Regions from separate parts of the Streptomyces sp. NPDC014870 genome, predicted to be linked through region 2. Evidence: riboswitches for the same ligand, from Rfam matches in the RefSeq annotation. Region 2 holds a riboswitch; the other holds the start of a gene.
What was found. A riboswitch is a leader RNA that binds a small molecule or an ion and turns the genes downstream of it on or off. The one in region 2 is predicted to bind cyclic di-AMP.

Region 1 (5,399 bases), on a different contig from region 2:
GTTGAGGTCTGAGGTGCCCAGCGGGCGAAGTGAGGTCATGGGACGGTACAACGACCGTCCCGGGACCGGGTATTCCGGCAGCCCTGACGTCGGGGGGGTGCCGCCAGGACTGCCGGAGTCGGGGGCTCAGGGGGCCCAGGGGGTCCCCAGGGCCTATCCGGCCCTGATCCGCCGGACAGGCCCTAGACCGAGAGACCCTTGCTGCCCAGCCAGGCCGCCGGGTCGATGCCCGCGCCGCCCGCGGTGTGGACCTCGAGGTGCAGGTGCGGTCCGGTCACGTTGCCGGTCGCGCCCACGCGCCCGATCGTGTCGCCGGTGCCCACGGTCTGGCCGACGCTCGCCGTCATCGAGGACAGGTGCGCGTACCAGACCTCCGTGCCGTCCTCGAGCTCCAGGACGATCCGGTAGCCGTACGAGCCGGACCAGCCGGCCGACTTGATGGTGCCACCGTGCACCGCCTTGACCGGAGTGCCGGTGGGCGCCGCGAAGTCGAGACCCGTGTGCTGGCCGGAGGACCACATGGAGCCGGACTGGCCGTAGGTGGAGGTGATCGTGTACGAGGACGTGGGCAGCGAGTAGCTCGCGGCGAGCTTCGCCAGGCGCTCCGCCTCGGCCTTCGCCGCCGCCTCCTCCTCGGCCTTCTTCTTGGCCGCGGCCGCTTCCTTCTCGGCCTGGTCCGCCTTGGCGGCGGCCTCGACGGCGGCCTTCTCGGCGGCCGCCTTCTCCGCCGCGGCCTTCTCGGCGGCGTCGGCGGAGGCCTGCTGCTGCTCGGCCTGCTGGAGGATGCGGGCGCGCAGCGCCTCGCCGGCGTCGGCGGCCGAGGCGGTCTGGGCGCCGCCGGCCTTCTCGACACCGTCGGCCGGCAGGGCCAGGGTGGCCGTGAGGGGCTGCGGGTTGGTCGTACCGGAGTCCGAACCGCCGTCGCCGTCGGAGATGAGCTCGCCGACACCGGGCAGCTCGGAGGCGTCCGGCAGGTTGAGGTCGGGCAGCGATATCGAGACCGGGGGCTTCTCCTTGGCGGTCGCCATGCCGCCCGCGCCGACGGCCGCGATGACACCGACACCGAGGACGGTGGAGGACCGGGCGAAGCCGGAGCGCTGCTTCACGACGCGGTGGCGGCCACCCGAACGGGACTGCTGACGCAGGGAGTCCTCGGTGGGGTTCCACTCCCCCCACGTCGCCGCGTCGTCGTCCGTCCCGGCGGCGCCGCGGGCGCCGAACGCGTGGAACCCGTCAGAAAGACCTTCGGGGGCAGGGGTGTTGGACGCCACGGAGGCGTGCTCCTTTCCTTCCTTCTCGCCTACCGGGTTAGCTGACGGGTTCGGAGCAGGAAGGTCTCCTACGGGCGGTTCCGCACAGGTGCGAAGGTGCCCGATTCACCCCAAGTGGTGGTTCCCCGGTTCCCTTTCAGGATTCGGCGCACGCGCGCGGTGCCGTCTCTTGCGACGACTGGGACGACCGCGCTGCGTTATCGAACGTTAATAGACACGGGGGGCCGATTCCAAGCTGTTCCCGTTGATCATTCCCGAGATTGAGCTGGTACAGCCCGATTTGAGCCCGCTTCAGTACGAACTCTTACCGCGCCACAACACATGACGGTTCGTCAATTGTTATCGGAGCGGAACCCCTCCACTACGCAAGGTCACGGCGGCCGTCAGGGCGGGGTGACGGCAGGGGTCACGGCACCACGGGCATCGTCCGGCGCCGTTCCGGCTGGCCCGCTCCCGGCCGGCTCACGGCGAGCAGCGCCATGTCGTCGGTGGAGCCCCCGCCCGTGTACCGACGCACGTCGTCGACCAGCGCGTCGAGCAGTTCCTCGGGGCCCGGGAAGATCCTCCCGGCGAGCCGCTCGGCCGGTTCGTAGAACGCCCCCGAGGCGTCGCGCGCCTCGGAGAGCCCGTCCGTGTAGAGGAGCAGCGTGGCGCCCGGCGGGTACGCGGCCTCGTCGGCCCGGTCCGGCCAGGCGGCCAGCTCTCCCATGCCGAGCGGCAGCGCGGGCTCGGTCGGCTCCAGATGCGCGAGGGCCCCGTCCGCGTGGAGGAGCAACGGCTCGGGGTGCCCCCGGTTGACGACACGTACCCGCCCTTCCCCGCGCGGGATCTCGGCGAGGACGGCGGTGGTGAACCCCTCGAAGGCGTCGAGCCCGTCGCGGCGGGTGCCCTCGCGGGCGAGCGCCCGCTCCAGGCGTTGGGCGACCCCCTCGAGCGAGGACTCCTGCTCGGCCGCCTCCCGGAAGGCGCCGATCACGACGGCGACCGCCTCCACCGCGTCGAGCCCCTTGCCGCGCACGTCCCCCACCACCAGCCGGACCCCGAACGGCGTGTCCTGGACGGCGAAGAGGTCGCCGCCGATGAACGCGTCCGCCTGCGCGGCCTCGTAGCGGGCCGCGACCTGGAGCCCGCCGATCCGCTCGGCGGGCGTCGGCAGCACGGCCTTCTGCGCGGTCTCGGCGATCACCCGCGCCGAGGCGAGCCGCTCGCCACTGCGCCGCACGACCCGGTTGATCAGCAGGGCGAGCGCGGAGACGGTGACGACGGTCAGCGTCTCGGTGAGGGCGGGGATGTCGTTGACGGTGTCGTTGTAGACGTGCAGCCCGATGCTGGCGAGGACGGCGGCGATGCCGGTGAGCAGCGTCGTGAGCATGGAGAAGAACGGCGCGGCGATGAGCGGCGCGGCGGCGAACATCGGGGAGGCCGTGTACGAGGCGGGGGTGGACAGGTCGAAGACGATCCCGCCGACGATCACCAGCGGCGGCAGGGCCCGGATGAAGCGGCGCGCCCGCTCCGCCCGCCGTCGCCGGACCCGGGGGGAGAGCCCGTTGGCCGACCCGTTCCCCCGCCCGTTCACCGACGGTCCGTTCCCCCGCCCGTTCACCGACGGTCCGTTCACCGACGGTCGCGCCGGTCCCTTCCCCCGCACGTGCCCCCGGTCAGGCCCTTGTTCCTGCCCCTGCCCCTGGCCCTGCCCCTGCCCCACCTGTGGTCTCCTGCCCGGTCCGTACACGGCACGGCGACGGACGGTACCGCGCCCTCCCCAGGGTGGCGGGAGCCGCGCCGCTCGGCGACCCCCGCTCGGCCATGTGGGGGACACGGGTTTCCACGTCGGGAACGACGAAGGCCCGGATCCATTGACTGGATCCGGGCCTTCGTTGCTACTGAGTAGCGGGGACAGGATTTGAACCTGCGACCTCTGGGTTATGAGCCCAGCGAGCTACCGAGCTGCTCCACCCCGCGTCGGTGAATACGACCTTACGGCATGGTGCGCCGATCCCCTAATCCGTTTTCCCGGCCGAGCTCTCAGCAGCCGCAGTCCTCGGCGTCGACCGGGGCGGTGAGCGGGTCCGCGTCCTTCTTCGCGGGGCCCTCCCACGTCTCGTAAGCGAAGCCCTCCCGGACCCAGTACTCGAAGCCGCCGAGCATCTCCTTCACCTGGAATCCCAGCTGGGCGAGGGCGAGCGCGGCGCGGGTGGCGCCGTTGCAGCCGGGGCCCCAGCAGTACGTGACCACAGGGACGGACTTGTCGAGCAGCTGCTCGGCCTGCTCGGCGATCAGCGCGGTCGGCAGGTGGATGGCGCCGGGGACGTGGCCCTGGTCCCAGGACGCGGTGGAGCGCGAGTCGAGGACCACGAAACCGAGGTCGCCGCCGGCGGCGACGGCGCTCGCGACATCGGAGACGTCGGCGTGGAAGGCGAGGCTGGCGGAGAAGTACGCGGCCGCGGCCTCGGGAGCGGCGGGCGGGATACGAAGTACGGCGTTGACCTGCGCGGTTGTCGTCATGCATGAAAATCTACGGTTGACGATCACGGCGCTGAAGTGGCAGATCCCGGCGGTGGGACCGCTCCGCCGGGAAAATCCGGGTGTTCGGCGGGGGACGGCAGGGGATCTCACGCTGCGGACGTCTCGGGGCCGCGGACGTGTCACGTCACGGGGTCGCCGTCCGTCATGGTCATAAGGCCACGTGGCGATTCCGGCGAGCCACGCGCCGGCGATACCAGTCACGAACGACGAGCCACGAGTTACGAGTTACGAGTTACGACCACGAGCTACGACGAGGGAGATGACGCACCGATGGACGACGACAAGGACCTCCTGGCCGCGCGCTTCGATGCCGACCGCACCCATCTCAAGGCGGTCGCCTACCGGATGCTCGGCTCGCTGAGCGAGGCCGAGGACGCCGTCCAGGAGGCGTGGTTCAAGCTCAGCCGCTCCGACATCGGTGACGTACGGAACCTGAGCGGCTGGCTCACCACCGTCGTCGGCCGGGTCTGCCTGGACATGCTGCGCTCGCGCGCCTCGCGCCGCGAGGACCCGCTGGAGTACTACGTCCCCGATCCGCTGGTGCGCGGCGCGGACGGTGGGCACAGCGACCCGGAGGAGGAGGCGCTGCTGACCGACTCGGTCGGCCTCGCGATGCTCGTGGTCCTGGACACGCTGGGCCCGGCCGAGCGGCTCGCCTTCGTCCTGCACGACATGTTCGCGGTCTCCTTCGACGAGATCGCCCCGATCGTGGACCGCACGCCGGCCGCGACGCGCCAGCTCGCCAGCCGGGCCCGCCGCCGGGTCCAGAGCGCGGCGCCCGGCCCGGCGCCCGACCTCACCCGCCAGCGCGAGGTCGTCGGCGCCTTCATGGCGGCCTCGCAGGGCGGTGACTTCGAGGGCCTGCTCGCGGTCCTGGACCCGGACGTGCTCCTGCGGGCGGACGGCGGCAAGGCGGCCGCGGCGCTCTCGAAGGTGGTGCGCGGCGCCGAGGCGGTGGTCAACCAGGCGCTCACGTTCGCCCGCTTCCGCCGCGAGTACCGCGAGGTGCTGGTCAACGGTGCGCCGGGCGTCATCTCCTTGGTGGACGGCGGCCGCGTGGCCGGACTCATGGCCTTCACGATCGTCGGCGACCGCATCACGCAGATCGACATCATCGCGGACCCGGAGCGGCTGGAGGCGCTGGGCGTCGGCGCGTCCTAGGGTCTTTCGTTTGGATCAGGCCCGAGCCCGAGGGCGGCCAGGGCGGCCGTGCCCGCGATCGCGTGGTCGCCGCCCGCGAGGAGCAGGGTGCGGGCGGACTGGTAGCGGCAGCCGGCGGCCTCGAACGCCGCGGCGGCCGTGAGCTGCCGGGGCAGGTCGCCGTCGCGGAGCGCCTCCGTCCGGTCGAGGTGGGCGGAGGCGACCTGGTTCCCGGCGACCGTCGTGCGGGCCGCGGCCAGCCGGGCACCGGCGTCGGGGTGGCCGGCGAGCACCGAGGCCTCGGCCCGGAGCGTCACGTACCAGTGCAGCCAGATCCAGGAAACCCACTTCCACACCCGATCCGGCTCGGGCGCGACCCGGTCGAGGGCCGCGTCCGGGTCGCCCCGGTGAAGGAGCAGCTGGGCGTCGAGGACCGCGCCGTAGCCATGGCGGTACTCCTCA
Region 2 (5,399 bases):
CCGGCGGCTCGATGAGCGCCATGTCCGCGATCTACGACACGATGCAGGTCGTCACCTGCGAGGTGGAGACCACCTGCCTCGGGCAGGCCGTCTCGACCGCGGCCGTGCTGCTCGCGGCCGGCGCGCCCGGCAAGCGGCTCGCGCTGCCCGGAGCTCGGGTCGTGCTCCAGCAGCCCTCGATGGACGAGCCGTTGCAGGGGCAGCCGAGCGATCTCGACATCCAGGCACGGGAATTGCTCCGGCAGCGCGCCATGCTGGCCGGGATGCTGGTCACGCACACCGGCCGGAGCCGGGAGCGGATCGACGCCGACATCGACCGGACCACGGTCCTCGACGCCACCGCCGCGACCGCGTACGGCCTGGTGGACCATGTCGTCCAGAACCGCGGGGCGTCCGGCGGCGCCGCCGGGAGGTGAGCCGGGATGGTTCCCGAACTGCCGCCGCTGCCCGCCCTGACGCGCGCCGAGGGCGAGTTCATCGACGCCTATCTCGAAGTCGTCGATCTGCTGGGCCGTATCAATCCATCCAGGGCGTCGCATACCTATGGAGCGCTGCGGGCGGCTCAGGCGCTGGTGGGGCGGGCCAACGCCCTGCGGGACGCACTGACGGCGATGCATACGCGCGGCGAGAGCGAGGTGCACGCGGAGACATTGGCGCGTGCCCTGCGGGTGTTGGACGGGGAGCGCCGGTCCGGGCGCGTCACCGTTCCGGGGACACCCGCGAGTTGACATTCCCCCGTGTCGTGTCGAGGGCCGGTCGGAGCAGCGCGGCCGCAGAATCGCTCCCCCGTTCGGCGTAGTCGACGAATCGACATATGCGCGGGGTGAGTTGCGCAACAGGTGTACGCATCTGGCGGAATTCGGGCCTTCCACCCCTGGTCCGGGACTCGTCCGCCAAACCTCCGACGATCACGAAACATGCCTGTCCACCCGAATGGATCAGTCGTGAGGAGCCTCACATAACGCCGTTTCGGCTCGGATTTCGCCCAGGTTGTGGGTCAAGATCCCTCACGACGACAAGCCCCCGCCACCGCGGCGGGGCGGTCCGGGCGGACGCCGAGTCCTGCCGCTGTCCCGGATGTCTGGTCGACAGGAGTGGATCGGCAGGAGTGGAGGACCCGAGCAGTACGGGACGGCCGGCACGAACGGGCCGTTCCTCGGGGTGAAGCCGCGACCGCGGCCGGGCGACTTCGCCAGCCCGAACCCGACAGGTCATCCTTCACAGGCGGCTGACGAAGGGTTGCGCATGACTGCGCAGATTCATGTCCCGTCCCTGCTGTCCCGGGCCGGAGCCGTCTCGGCTCTCACCCTCGCCGCCCTCGGCGGCACGATGCTGGCACCAGGTGCCGCACCGGAGGCCCAGGCCGCGACGTCGTACGCCGGCAAGGCGCTGAACATCGCGGCCTCCAAGAAGGGATCGCCCTACAAGTACGGAGCGTCGGGACCGACCCGGTTCGACTGCTCGGGGCTCACGCTCTACTCGTACAAGAAGGCGGGCAAGTCGCTGCCCCGTACCGCGCAGCAGCAGTACAACAAGACCCGGCACATCTCCGCGTCCAGCAGGCAGAAGGGGGACCTGGTCTTCTTCCACTCGGGTGGAAGGGTCTACCACGTGGGGATCTACGCGGGTAGCGGAAAGATCTGGCACTCGCCCAAGAAGGGTTCCTGGGTGAAGCTCGACAAGATCTGGACGTCCAAGGTGTATTACGGCCGGGTCCGGTGACGACCGGACCAGCCTGACGCGATACGGCAGGGTCCGGTGACGACCGGACCAGCCTGACGCGATACGGCAGGGTCCGGTGACGACCGGACCAGCCTGACGCGATACGGCCGGGTCCGGTGACGACCGGACCGGCCTGACGCGACGACGGGTGCGGTGGCGCCGCCGCACCCGTCGCTCCTCAGATCGGGGACGTCGCCGGCGAGACGGTCCAGGGGAGCTTGATCCAGACCGTCTTGCCGCCCTCGTCGGTCGGGGTGACGGAGAGCCTGCCCCCCGCCTCCGCCGTCAGGATGCGGATGATGACCATCCCGCGTCCGTTGTCCTGCTGCACCGCCGCCGGGAGCCGCTTCGGCCAGCGGGGGTGGCTGTCGGTGACGCCGATGTGGAGCTGCTCCTCGCGCTCCAGGCGGACGTCGACCGTGAAGGTGGGCGACTGGCCGAAGGTGTGCTGGACGGCGTTGGTTGCCAGCTCCGAGACGATCAGCCGGACCGTGTCGGCGGTGTCGCCGGCGCCCGCGAGCCCCCATCCGCTCAGGACGTCGGCGACATATCTCCGGGCGGCGGACACCGAGGCGGGATCGCTCGGCAGGGTGACGGTTGCTTCCTGGTGGTCTGCCATGGCGACGCTGTCCCTTTCCCACCGGGCCCGGCCCGGTTTGCACTGCGCGCCAGACTGCCACCGATCGCCCCGCCCCGCCCGGCGATCCACCAAGATATGTGCATATTTGTCGCTCGAAGCGGTGAACTCTGCGACGAGAGACCGTATTTGGGTCCCGTCAGTGGGAGGCCGCCGGTGCGGTCCGCAGGATCGTGGTGACGGCCTGCTCGATCTGGGCGTCCGTCAGATCCGCGCGGGCCGTGAGCCGCAGCCGCGAGATGCCGTCCGGGACGGACGGCGGCCGGAAGCAGCCGACGGCGAGCCCCTGCTCGCGGCAGTCGGCGGCCCACCGCAGCGCCGCTTCCGGCGAGGGCGCGCGGACGGAGACCACGGCAGCGTCCGGGCGCACGGCGGTCAGACCGGCCTCGGTGAGCAGCCGGTGCAGCGTGGCGGCGACGGTCCTTGCCCGCTCGGCGAGACCGGGTTCGTCCCGGATCACCCGCAGGCTGCTCAGGGCGGCGCCGACGGCGGCCGGGGCGAGCCCGGTGTCGAAGATGAACGTCCGGGCCGCGTTGACCAGGTGCTCGATCACCCGGGCCGGCCCGAGCACCGCTCCGCCCTGGCTGCCCAGGGACTTGGAGAGGGTGAGGGTGGCGACCACGTCGGGGTCGCCCGCGAGGCCGGCCGCGTGCAGGGCGCCCCGGCCGCCGTCGCCGAGCACGCCGAGGCCGTGGGCGTCGTCCACGACGAGCCCGGCGCCGTGCGCCCGGCAGACCTCGGCCAGCTCGGGCAGCGGGGCCCGGTCGCCGTCGACCGAGAACACGGAGTCGGAGACCACGAGCGCCCGGCGGTCCGGGTGGGCCTGGAGGGTCTTGCGTACCGCCTCGGGCTCGGCGTGCGGGACCACGGCCGTCTCGGCGCGCGAGAGCCGGCAGCCGTCCACGATCGAGGCGTGGTTGCCCGCGTCGGAGACGATCAGCGCGTCACGCCCGCTCAGCGCGGTGAGCGCGGCGAGGTTGGCGGTGTAGCCGGAGGAGAAGACGAGGGCCGCCTCGAAGCCGCAGAACGCGGCGAGTTCGCTTTCGAGCCGGGCGTGCAGCCGTGTGGTACCGGTGACCAGCCGCGAGCCGGTGGACCCCGCGCCCCAGCGCCGGGCGGCCTCGGCGGCGGCCTCGGTCACCTCCGGCCGGCGGGTCAGTCCGAGGTAGTCGTTGCTCGCCAGATCGAGCGGCTCCGCCTCGGCGGACCGGGGCCGCAGCGTGCGGACGAGTCCCGCCTCCGCACGGCGGCGCGCCTCCGCGTCGGTCCAGTCGAACGGGGTCCGGCGGGTGTCCTCGTCCCGGTGCATGGGCCAGATCCTTTTGTAGGCAGCGCACAGACCCTAACCGTCCGGGGCCAGGGACAGGGTGTGGTCATCCACACACGTCAAACTGGCGCGTTTGTTCAGATCCTCCTTGGCCGCGGGGTGTGCCGTAAGCAAGGATCAGCCCTTATGGACCTGCTGAACACGCTGGTGGACAAGGGGCTGCGGCGCGAGCTGCCGAGCCGTGAAGAAGCGCTCGCCGTGCTGGCGACCTCCGACGACGAACTGCTCGATGTGGTGGCCGCGGCGGGCAAGGTGCGCCGCCAGTGGTTCGGGCGTCGCGTGAAGCTGAACTACCTCGTCAATCTGAAGTCGGGGCTGTGCCCCGAGGACTGCTCGTACTGTTCGCAGCGGCTCGGCTCGACGGCCGGGATCCTGAAGTACAGCTGGCTGAAGCCGGACGAGGCCTCCCAGGCGGCGGCCGCCGGTGTCGCGGGCGGGGCCAAGCGGGTCTGCCTGGTGGCGAGCGGCCGCGGGCCGACGGACCGGGACGTGGAGCGGGTCGGGAAGACGATCGAAGCCATCAAGGAGCAGAACGAGGGCGTCGAGGTCTGTGCCTGCCTGGGGCTGCTCTCGGACGGTCAGGCCGAGCGGCTGCGCGAGGCGGGCGCCGACGCCTACAACCACAACCTGAACACGTCCGAGGGGACGTACGGGGAGATCACGACCACCCACACCTACGCGGACCGGGTGGACACCGTGCAGAAGGCGCACGCCGCCGGTCTTTCGGCCTGCTCGGGGCTGATCGCGGGCATGGGCGAGAGCGACGAGGACCTGGTCGACGTCGTCTACGCGCTCCGCGAGCTGGACTCGGACTCGGTGCCGGTCAACTTCCTGATCCCCTTCGAGGGCACTCCGCTGGCGAAGGAGTGGAACCTCACCCCGCAGCGCTGCCTGCGGATCCTGGCGATGGTCCGGTTCGTCTGCCCGGACGTCGAGGTCCGGATCGCGGGCGGGCGCGAGGTGCACCTGCGCTCGATGCAGCCGCTCGCGCTGAACATCGCGAACTCGATCTTCCTCGGCGACTATCTGACGAGCGAGGGCCAGGCCGGCAAGGCGGACCTGGACATGATCGCGGACGCGGGCTTCGAGGTGGAGGGCGCGGGCACGACCACGCTGCCCGCGCACCGTGCGGACGCGCTCGCGGCGGCGGGCGCCGCGGCCGGTGCGGCCGGTGGCTGTGGCTCGGCGGCGTCGGCGGGTTGCGGCTCGCACGCCGAGGCGGGCGCGGAGGCCGGCGCGGGCGGCTGCGGCTCGCACGCGGGCGGCGGCGGCTGCGGGCCGTGCGGCGGCCACGCGGCGGCGGCCGCCCCGGAGCCGGTCGCTCAGTCCGACGCCGAGGTGCCGACGCAGGTCGCCGCCGACGCGTCCAACGCCCGGACCGACCTGGTGGCCGTGCGCCGTCGCGGCGCCGGAACGGACCTCGCGCCGAATGCGTAACGACGAGCTCGTCGCCCTTGACCGGGCGCACGTCTGGCATCCGTACGGCCCCATGCCGGGACGCGTGGATCCGCTGGTCGTCGCGTCCGCGTCCGGGGTGCGCCTCCGTCTCGCCGAACCGGCTTACGGACAGGCCGAGTTGATCGACGGCATGTCCTCGTGGTGGTCCGCGATCCACGGCTACAACCACCCCGTGCTCAACGAGGCCGCACGCGGTCAGCTGGACCGGATGAGCCACGTCATGTTCGGCGGACTCACCCACGAGCCGGCGGTCCG

Region 1: another riboswitch for cyclic di-AMP. It lies ahead of ACF09C_RS08600 (M23 family metallopeptidase); the one in region 2 lies ahead of ACF09C_RS03895 (C40 family peptidase).

The regions. Positions count from the first base shown of each region.
Region 1 covers NZ_JBIBWQ010000003.1:22,581-27,979, forward strand. The annotation lists gene ACF09C_RS08595 (aldo/keto reductase) at 1-39, opposite strand, end outside; gene ACF09C_RS08600 (M23 family metallopeptidase) at 183-1,271, opposite strand; cyclic di-AMP (ydaO/yuaA leader) riboswitch at 1,283-1,430, opposite strand; gene ACF09C_RS08605 (PP2C family protein-serine/threonine phosphatase) at 1,678-2,847, opposite strand; tRNA gene ACF09C_RS08610 (tRNA-Met) at 3,160-3,233, opposite strand; gene ACF09C_RS08615 (rhodanese-like domain-containing protein) at 3,297-3,776, opposite strand; gene sigJ (RNA polymerase sigma factor SigJ) at 4,068-4,958, shown strand; gene ACF09C_RS08625 (LuxR C-terminal-related transcriptional regulator) at 4,955-5,399, opposite strand, start outside.
Region 2 covers NZ_JBIBWQ010000001.1:928,025-933,423, forward strand. The annotation lists gene ACF09C_RS03885 (ATP-dependent Clp protease proteolytic subunit) at 1-416, shown strand, start outside; gene ACF09C_RS03890 (hypothetical protein) at 423-728, shown strand; cyclic di-AMP (ydaO/yuaA leader) riboswitch at 1,044-1,242, shown strand; gene ACF09C_RS03895 (C40 family peptidase) at 1,246-1,722, shown strand; gene ACF09C_RS03900 (ATP-binding protein) at 1,901-2,341, opposite strand; gene ACF09C_RS03905 (8-amino-7-oxononanoate synthase) at 2,499-3,668, opposite strand; gene bioB (biotin synthase BioB) at 3,813-5,123, shown strand; gene ACF09C_RS03915 (adenosylmethionine--8-amino-7-oxononanoate transaminase) at 5,116-5,399, shown strand, end outside.